2 regions of the Eubacterium maltosivorans genome follow, and region 1 is predicted to be linked to the other one. Evidence: riboswitches for the same ligand, from Rfam matches in the RefSeq annotation. Region 1 holds a riboswitch; the other holds the start of a gene.
What was found. Region 1 has a riboswitch for FMN ahead of ribD (bifunctional diaminohydroxyphosphoribosylaminopyrimidine deaminase/5-amino-6-(5-phosphoribosylamino)uracil reductase RibD). Riboswitches for the same ligand answer to the same signal wherever they lie in the genome.

Region 1 (4,373 bases):
GGTCAGGCATTCAGAGTGCACACGGCACAGAAGATTCCTGCCATCTCCAATATCGCCCTTCACCAGCGCGATATGATGCTCGCCGTTCATCCTATCTACGTATCCAAAGACCTTGAAATCACCAAATTTTGTGGGCATATTTGTGGAGGTAACACATTCTACCAGCCTGTCATGTCTTTTTCGATAAGCCTGCAAATCTTTAATGGTTATGAACTTCATATTCCACTTCCCGGCCAGCTCAGCCAACTCTTTTGTACGCATCATAGAGCCATCATCTTTCATGATTTCACAGCAGAGTCCGCATTCCTTTAGTCCTGCCAGGCGCATTAAATCAACAGTGGCCTCGGTATGCCCACTGCGCTCCAGCACGCCATTTTTCTTTGCCATGAGCGGAAACATATGCCCTGGCCGACGAAAATCCTCAGGCCTTGCTTCATCGCACACACACCTCCGTGCGGTAAGCCCGCGCTCTTCAGCCGAGATGCCTGTGGTCGTATCAATATAGTCAATGGACACCGTAAAGGCTGTCTCGTGGTTGTCTGAATTGTCAGAGACCATCTGGGGAAACCGAAGTTTCTTACACAGCTCAATCCCCATTGGCATACAGATCAGGCCCTTTCCATGCACTGCCATAAAATTGACATTCTCTGTTGCTGCAAATTCTGCGGCACATACAAAATCACCTTCATTTTCTCTGTCCTCATCATCTGTCACTAAGATGATTTTACCCTGGCGCAGGTCCTCCAACGCCTCTTCAATTGTATTAAATTTAATCATTTTCTGCCTCCTAATAGCCAAATTTCATTATAAAATCTTTTGTGATGCTGCTTTGTTGGGGCGCCATACCCAGAAGCTTTTCGACATATTTGCCGATACAGTCATTTTCAAGGTTTACACAATCTCCAGCTCCCTTTTGGGATAAAATGGTATTTTTCACTGTATGTGGGATAACAGAGACACTGAACTGGTTTCCAGCTATGCTGGCAACGGTCAGACTGACGCCGTCCACTGCGATGGAGCCTTTTTCGATAATATAGCGTGAAAGGTTACTGCTGGTCTGAATGGTATACCAGACGGCGTTATCATCTTTTCTAACTGCCATTATCTTACCGGTCCCATCAATATGGCCGGCTACAATATGGCCGCCAAACCGCCCCAGTGCAGGCATGGCGCGTTCCAGATTAACAGAATCCCCGGGACGCAGGCTGCTGAGTGAGGAACGTTTCAGCGTCTCGTGCATAATATCCACCGTAAAGCACGAACCGGAAAAAGATGTTATGGTCAGGCAGACGCCGTTTACCGCAATGCTGTCTCCCTTTCTCGCGTCCTCCAGAACAACGCTGGCTTCAAATGTTATCATGCTTGACGCTGTGTTTCTGCGAATGGTCTGAACCATACCTATTTCCTCTATAATTCCTGTAAACATGGAGTCACCTCACTTTCTAAAAGAATATCCTGCCCGAGTTTTGTAATCAGTGGTGCAGATAGATGCCACGCTGCCTCGGGTGAATCAACGCCAGTTCCTCCGACAGGCGTTTTTGCCTGCTGGCCCCCAAACAGCTTTGGGGAAATATAGGCCTGTACTTTTCTGACGATTCCACTCTCTAAGGCCGCACTGTTAAGCTGTGGTCCCCCCTCCATTAAAACACTGTCAATATCCATTTCGCCCAGTCTTCTCATCAGAGTCTTTAAATCAATTCTGCCATCTTTTAGTGGAAGCGTAAATATCTCACAGCCTGCTTTACTAAGAAGCGACCGCTTTTTAACATCACTGCTACCTGTCACAATAATAGTCCTTGTCTTTTGGGCCGTCTTTACCAACTGCGCTGTCAGCGGTATACGCAGCTTTGTGTCACAGACAATGCGAACGGGGTTCCGCCCTCCCGGTATACGGCAGGTTAGCAGGGGGTCATCTGACAGGACTGTTCCGATTCCTGTCATAATAGCTGTATAACGCTTTCGATCCTGATGCACCTTTTCCCTTGCCGCCTCACCAGTAATCCATTTCGATTTTCTTGAAGCCGTTGCGATCTTTCCATCCATCGTCATTGCATATTTCATGACAACATAGGGCTCGCGCGTTCTGATAAAATGGAAAAACACATCATTCAACGCGTCGCATTCCTTCCGCAAAATTCCAGCCGTTACCTCGACGCCATGCTGTCGAAGAATTTCCACGCTTTTTTCCGCCACCAAAGGATTGGGATCGTGAGAGCCAATGACTACACGATTGATACCGTTTTTCAAAATGGCATCGGTACAGGGCGGTGTTTTTCCAAAATGACAGCACGGAGCAAGGGTCACATAGAGAGTGGCGTCCTTTAAATTCTCGGTACAATGGACAATGGCGTTGCGCTCTGCATGGGGACCGCCATAGCTTTCATGAGCACCTTTTCCAATGACACGGCCGTTTTTCACAATAACTGCACCCACCATGGGATTGGGGTTAACAAAGCCACAGCCCTTCCAAGCTTCCTCAAGGGCCAGCTGCATATAATCCTGGTCGGTCAAACTTAACACCTCCTAAAAAGAAAAATACCTTGAATAAAATCATTCAAGGCATTTGACGTCAGTTTCCTGTATCCAAGGTATATTTAAAATTAAAAAGCTCTGAAATGATAAAATCATTCCAGAGCAAATAAAACATAACCATCGTTTATCTTCTTTCATCCAGACTGTACTGTCGGCTTCGGAGTTTCACCGAATCATGCCTTGCGGCTCGTGGGCTGTACCACCGGTAGGGAATTGCACCCTGCCCTGAAGATTGTTTATTCAATTGCTTTGTAGTATAGCACGGTTTATTTTGACTGTCAATAGCTTGACTGCTATTCCATTATTTTTTGTCGTCACTATTGGATATTCTGTATCCAGTTCTGAAGGTCTGAAAGGAATATTTTCAAGCGCCCCCTTACTCAAAGCTTTTTGTATTCTTCGTCTGTTACGGGCTCCAGCCATTCGTTTGAAGTGTCCTCTGCCGGAACCTCAACCGCTAAATGGGAAAACCATCTGTCATCAGCTGCTCCGTGCCAATGTTTAACCTCTGGCGGAATACTCACAACATCTCCCGGGTTTAATTCCTGCGCGGGTTCTCCCCAGGCTTGATACCAGCCTTTACCGCCTGTGACCATGAGAATCTGGCCCCTTTTATGATGAATATGCCAGTTATTTCTGCAGCCTGGCTCAAAGGTGACATTTCCAATCACCACACCCGATGTCGACAACATATTCAAATAGCTTTGACCAACAAAATATTTCGCAAAGGCGTCATTCTTTTCTCCAATTGGAAAAACACCCGGATTTTTATAATTATTTTCTTTCATTTTCTATACTCCTCATAAAATTTTTAAAGCCAGCCTTTGTTTTCCGGCCTCTGCATATTACTTTAACACTTGAAGTGAACTCCAAGTCAAGCTCATAATGAAAATATTTATTTTGTTTATCGTTTGTACTAAAAAAAGAAAAAGAGTGTGTATCTTTTATAATACACACTCAACGACTTTCTTATAATGCCATTTAACGTTACAAACTCTCTAATCAGATATAATTGCACCTGTGGGGCAGGTTTCCTCACATACACCACAGTCCACGCATTTATCTGTGTTAATGACATATCTGTCATCCCCTTTTGATATCGCCTCGACTGGGCACTCTGTCACACAGCCGCCGCAGGCTATACACTCGCCTGAAATAATATACGCCATTATGCACTCCTTTGGTTTAAGTCATATTAATAAAGCAATCTGGAATTTGCACTTAATACTATAATTTATCCTTTAACCGCTCAACAGCATCTGCCCGTGTCGCCACGAAAAAGAAATCTCTGCCATGGTTGCTTTCATAAATAAAATCCTTCAATGGCTTGCTCGTGTATTTTGAGTAATCGCCAAAGATCGCTGCTTTTATACGATAATTAATAAATTTCTGAAGGATTTCGCCGGCAATTCCCGTGCTCAGTATAAAAAAATCTTCTGAAACAGCATCTTTATCAATCGCGATTCTGTCCGCTCCGGTTTCGTATTGTACCGTCATGATTAAATCAAGTGCGGAGTTCGTATCTCTGATTATTTTCTCTTTACTGGAAACAACTGCAATATTCGCTTCATCTGTCATAATCTTTTCAATTTTCATAAATTTCCTCCCAAAACTAAATCTGCAGCACAAATTCCAGCTAGCTAGAGAGTATACTATGGTTTTTTGTTTTTGTCAAATAGGTGCTTCTGTTTCGCCACAGTAAAAACTTCTGATAGTATATGCTGATCTTGCACTGTCAGCCTAACGGATCTTATCCAGAAGCATGTTGTATTGAAGGTTTTCAGCGTTGATTCCCAATGCTTTAATGCCTCCTTGCACACCAGTGTTCCTTTTGATCATCG
Region 2 (4,373 bases), 1.3 Mb from region 1:
ATCAGGCGTGCGCTCTAACCACCTGAGCTACAAGCCCATATTTATTTTTTTAAATATGGTGGAGACGAGGAGACTCGAACTCCTGACCTTCTGCATGCGAAGCAGACGCTCTCCCAACTGAGCCACGCCCCCGCAATTGGTTTTGATGATAATATGGTGGAGATGAGGAGATTCGAACTCCTGACCCCCTGCTTGCAAGGCAGGTGCTCTCCCAACTGAGCTACACCCCCGTATCATCATTGTGCTGTATGACTTTGGGTCATACAAAAGAAAATAGTACCATGACTTCCTGTTCCCTAGAAAGGAGGTGATCCAGCCGCACCTTCCGATACGGCTACCTTGTTACGACTTCACCCCAATTACTAGCCCCACCTTCGACCGCTGAGTCCTTACGGTTCTCTCACGGGCTTCGGGTGTTGCCAACTCTCGTGGTGTGACGGGCGGTGTGTACAAGACCCGGGAACGCATTCACCGCGGCATTCTGATCCGCGATTACTAGCAACTCCAACTTCATGCAGGCGAGTTGCAGCCTGCAATCCGAACTGGGATCTGTTTTAAGGGATTTGCTTCACCTCGCGGTTTCGCGGCCCTCTGTTCAGACCATTGTAGCACGTGTGTAGCCCAGGTCATAAGGGGCATGATGATTTGACGTCATCCCCACCTTCCTCCGTATTGTCTACGGCAGTCCCTCTAGAGTGCCCAACTCAATGCTGGCAACTAAAGGCAGGGGTTGCGCTCGTTGCGGGACTTAACCCAACATCTCACGACACGAGCTGACGACAACCATGCACCACCTGTCTCTCTGTTCCCGAAGGAAACGTCCCATCTCTGGGATTGTCAGAGGATGTCAAGACCTGGTAAGGTTCTTCGCGTTGCTTCGAATTAAACCACATGCTCCGCTGCTTGTGCGGGTCCCCGTCAATTCCTTTGAGTTTCAACCTTGCGGTCGTACTCCCCAGGCGGAATGCTTATTGTGTTAACTGCGGCACTGAGTTTCCCCAACACCTAGCATTCATCGTTTACGGCGTGGACTACCAGGGTATCTAATCCTGTTCGCTCCCCACGCTTTCGCACCTCAGCGTCAGTATTTGTCCAGCAAGCCGCCTTCGCCACTGGTGTTCCTCCTAATATCTACGCATTTCACCGCTACACTAGGAATTCCACTTGCCTCTCCAATACTCAAGTCTGACAGTTTCAAATGCACGTCACCGGTTGAGCCGGTACCTTTCACATCTGACTTATCAGACCGCCTACGCGCCCTTTACGCCCAGTCATTCCGGACAACGCTTGTCCCCTACGTATTACCGCGGCTGCTGGCACGTAGTTAGCCGGGACTTCCTCATTGGGTACCGTCATGTTTTCTTCCCCAATAACAGAGCTTTACGATCCGAAAACCTTCTTCACTCACGCGGTATTGCTGCGTCAGGGTTGCCCCCATTGCGCAATATTCCCCACTGCTGCCTCCCGTAGGAGTCTGGACCGTGTCTCAGTTCCAGTGTGACCGTTCGCCCTCTCAGACCGGTTACCCATCGTCGCCTTGGTGGGCTGTTATCTCACCAACTAGCTAATGGGACGCGGGTCCATCCTATGGCACCGGAGTTTTCATGATCATGCCATGCGACACAATCATAATATAAGGCTTTACTCCCAGTTTCCCGAGGCTATTCCTTTCCATAGGGCAGGTTACCCACGCGTTACTCACCCGTTCGCCACTTTCCAATCACTTATTCCCCCGAAGGTTCTTAACTGATCTTCTCGTTCGACTTGCATGTGTTAAGCATACCGCCAGCGTTCGTCCTGAGCCAGGATCAAACTCTCAATAATTAGTTTATCGTTTTGCCTTTCGGCTTCTTGATCTGGTTCATGTGATGATTTTTTGAAGTGTTCATCGCACTTGCGTTTTTTATCCTTTGCTGATTTTCATCAGCTGGAATTTCAGGTTTTATGGTACTATTCTCTTTTCTATGACCCGAACCTCTTTATCTATATTTAATGAAGAGATTCATCTGCCGTCGTTGACAGCTTATATATGATACAACATCTTGCGAGTTGTTGTCAAGCGCTTTTTAACTTTTTTCAAAATCTTTTTTAAAGATTTTTATTCAAAATCAGCCACGCCTTATCGCTGACGACTTGACATAGTTTATCAGCTTTTTTATGAACTGTCAATAGCTTATTTGAAATTTTTTATAAAAAAAGCGAAATCCGTGAAGATTTCGCTTCTTAATGGCTTATTCAGGCTTATTCAGCCAGCTTTGTTTCTTTGATTTCCATGCCTAACACCTTTGATACTGACTTGTAGACAATAAATGTAATGAGCGCATTGACACCTGTTTTTATTAAATTAAATGGTATAATGACTGGAATGAGCATTGCTATAACTGCTTCGATCGGCGTTCCCATAAACAGCGGTGTGAAAATCAGATTCCAGATAACCATTGTGATCGTCATTGCCAAGGCTCCAAAGAACAATCCAACAACCGCACCCTTCCGTGTACGATGCTTCTTATAAATATTGCCAGCCACCAGAACAAAGCTTCCCGTCGCGAAGAAATGCATCATAATGCCAATAATGCCGCTGGCTGAGCTTACTGTCAGTCCCTGTAAAATAGAAACAACGGCAGTTAAAACCAGGCCACCTAACGGCCCAAACATAAATGTACCAATCAAAATGGGGATATCCGCCGGATCATACTCTAAAAAGGGAGCTGCCGGGAAAACTGGAAAGTGAATTAAGTAGACCAATAGTATGGACATCGCTGCCAATACCGCCATTTGGGTGATCGTCTTCGTTTTGACGTTCATGATGATACCTCCTGTGGGTCTGTCAGGTTGCATTAAAAAAGCCCTTAGGTCTGTGTACCTAAGGGCTCAACACTAAGCGCATCAACTGTGCTAATTTCTTTCATCCGGACTATACCGTTGGTTCTGGATTCTAACCAGATCGGCCTTTCGGCTCGTAGACTTGTTGCTTTAACGCACATCACTACCAGTGAGGAATTACACCTCGCCCTGAAACAGACATATCATTTAATTTTCTGTATACATTATAGCGCCATTCACCTATATTGTCAAGCTACTTGAACAATTTATTGCTATGAAAACATGTTTTTTCTGAATAATATTATTGCTACCAAAGCGGTCAGTATCACAACGATGATCACAACTGCTCCAAAATTAGCAAACGGCAGGCCTGAAACATTCATTCCGTAAAAGCTTGAAACCATTGTTGGTATTGCCATCAATATAGTAATAGAGGTAAGAACCTTCATTACAATATTCAAGTTATTTGAAATGATTGACGCAAAGGCATCCATCGTGCCACTTAAAATATTACTATAAATGTTGGACATCTCGATGGCCTGCTCTACTTCAATAAGAACATCCTCTAACAGCTCACGGTCATCTTCATAAAGCTTAATGACTCGTCCTCTCTGAAGCTTTTCAAGTACAGACTGGTTCGCTTTTAAAGAAGTGGAGAAAAATACCAGACTCTTTTCCAGATCCAATAGCTGAATAAGCTCTTTATTTTTCATTGAACGGTGCAGTTCCTTCTCGATTTCGGTACTCATACGATTAATATGTCTCAGGTAAACCAGGAATCGGGTTGCAACACGGTAAAGCATCTGAAAAATAAACCGGGTTTTCAAATTTGTAAAGACGTGCTTCACTCTGCCTTTTGCAAAATCGTCAATAATGGTATTGCTTTGCAGGCAGACTGTTATGATGTTCTCATGGGTTTCGATAATCCCAACTGGTATAGTGCTGTATAAAACCATCTGCGAAGTTTTATCCACTATGGGTACATCGATGGTTATTAAAGCCTGATTCATATCTTCATCAAGCTCGACACGTGAGATTTCTTCTTCATCCAGTGCGGCACGAAGAAAATCTTCTTCTACATTTAATTGATCTGAAATTGACAAAAGCTCTTCCTCTGTGGGATTTACCATGTTAATCCAGGCATGCTTTTCAATTTCATCAATTTCTACAATTTTTCCATCAATCGTTTTGTAAATATTGATCATTTTGACCTCCTTCGTTAGAAAGCGGCCAAAATATGTATTGATATTATGACCGCTTGATTATTCAATTTTAATAAGCGCTTCTCTCCAGGGTCCGCGTCCATAATATCACTCCTTTTTATATCTTAAGGGTTTATCGCAAAGAAAAAACCTCCATATAAAGCATGAAGGTACTCTTTAGGATTGTGCTCTCTACCTACTATACGTGTTTGGGAGAATAATGTCAATCTTTTTTTATTTTTACTATCATTAAACTTGTGTTAAAATAAAGTAGAGTTGGGTAGAAATCTCCTGGAGGTGACACATATTTTGAAAGTAAAGAGAAAGCTCCCCCTTTTAATGATTCTG

Region 2: another riboswitch for FMN. It lies ahead of CPZ25_RS17585 (ECF transporter S component); the one in region 1 lies ahead of ribD (bifunctional diaminohydroxyphosphoribosylaminopyrimidine deaminase/5-amino-6-(5-phosphoribosylamino)uracil reductase RibD).

The regions. Positions count from the first base shown of each region.
Region 1 is NZ_CP029487.1:776,085-780,457, forward strand. Features, by position in the region: gene CPZ25_RS03885 (bifunctional 3,4-dihydroxy-2-butanone-4-phosphate synthase/GTP cyclohydrolase II) at 1-777, opposite strand, end outside; gene CPZ25_RS03890 (riboflavin synthase) at 788-1,426, opposite strand; gene ribD (bifunctional diaminohydroxyphosphoribosylaminopyrimidine deaminase/5-amino-6-(5-phosphoribosylamino)uracil reductase RibD) at 1,408-2,511, opposite strand; FMN riboswitch at 2,655-2,769, opposite strand; gene CPZ25_RS03900 (cupin domain-containing protein) at 2,913-3,320, opposite strand; gene CPZ25_RS03905 (DUF362 domain-containing protein) at 3,531-3,701, opposite strand; gene CPZ25_RS03910 (DUF4180 domain-containing protein) at 3,760-4,128, opposite strand; gene CPZ25_RS03915 (ABC transporter substrate-binding protein) at 4,273-4,373, opposite strand, start outside.
Region 2 is NZ_CP029487.1:3,794,471-3,798,843, reverse strand. Features, by position in the region: tRNA gene CPZ25_RS17605 (tRNA-Ile) at 1-37, opposite strand, end outside; tRNA gene CPZ25_RS17600 (tRNA-Ala) at 57-132, opposite strand; tRNA gene CPZ25_RS17595 (tRNA-Ala) at 155-230, opposite strand; rRNA gene CPZ25_RS17590 (16S ribosomal RNA) at 301-1,824, opposite strand; gene CPZ25_RS17585 (ECF transporter S component) at 2,242-2,805, opposite strand; FMN riboswitch at 2,894-3,024, opposite strand; gene CPZ25_RS17580 (magnesium transporter CorA family protein) at 3,096-4,028, opposite strand.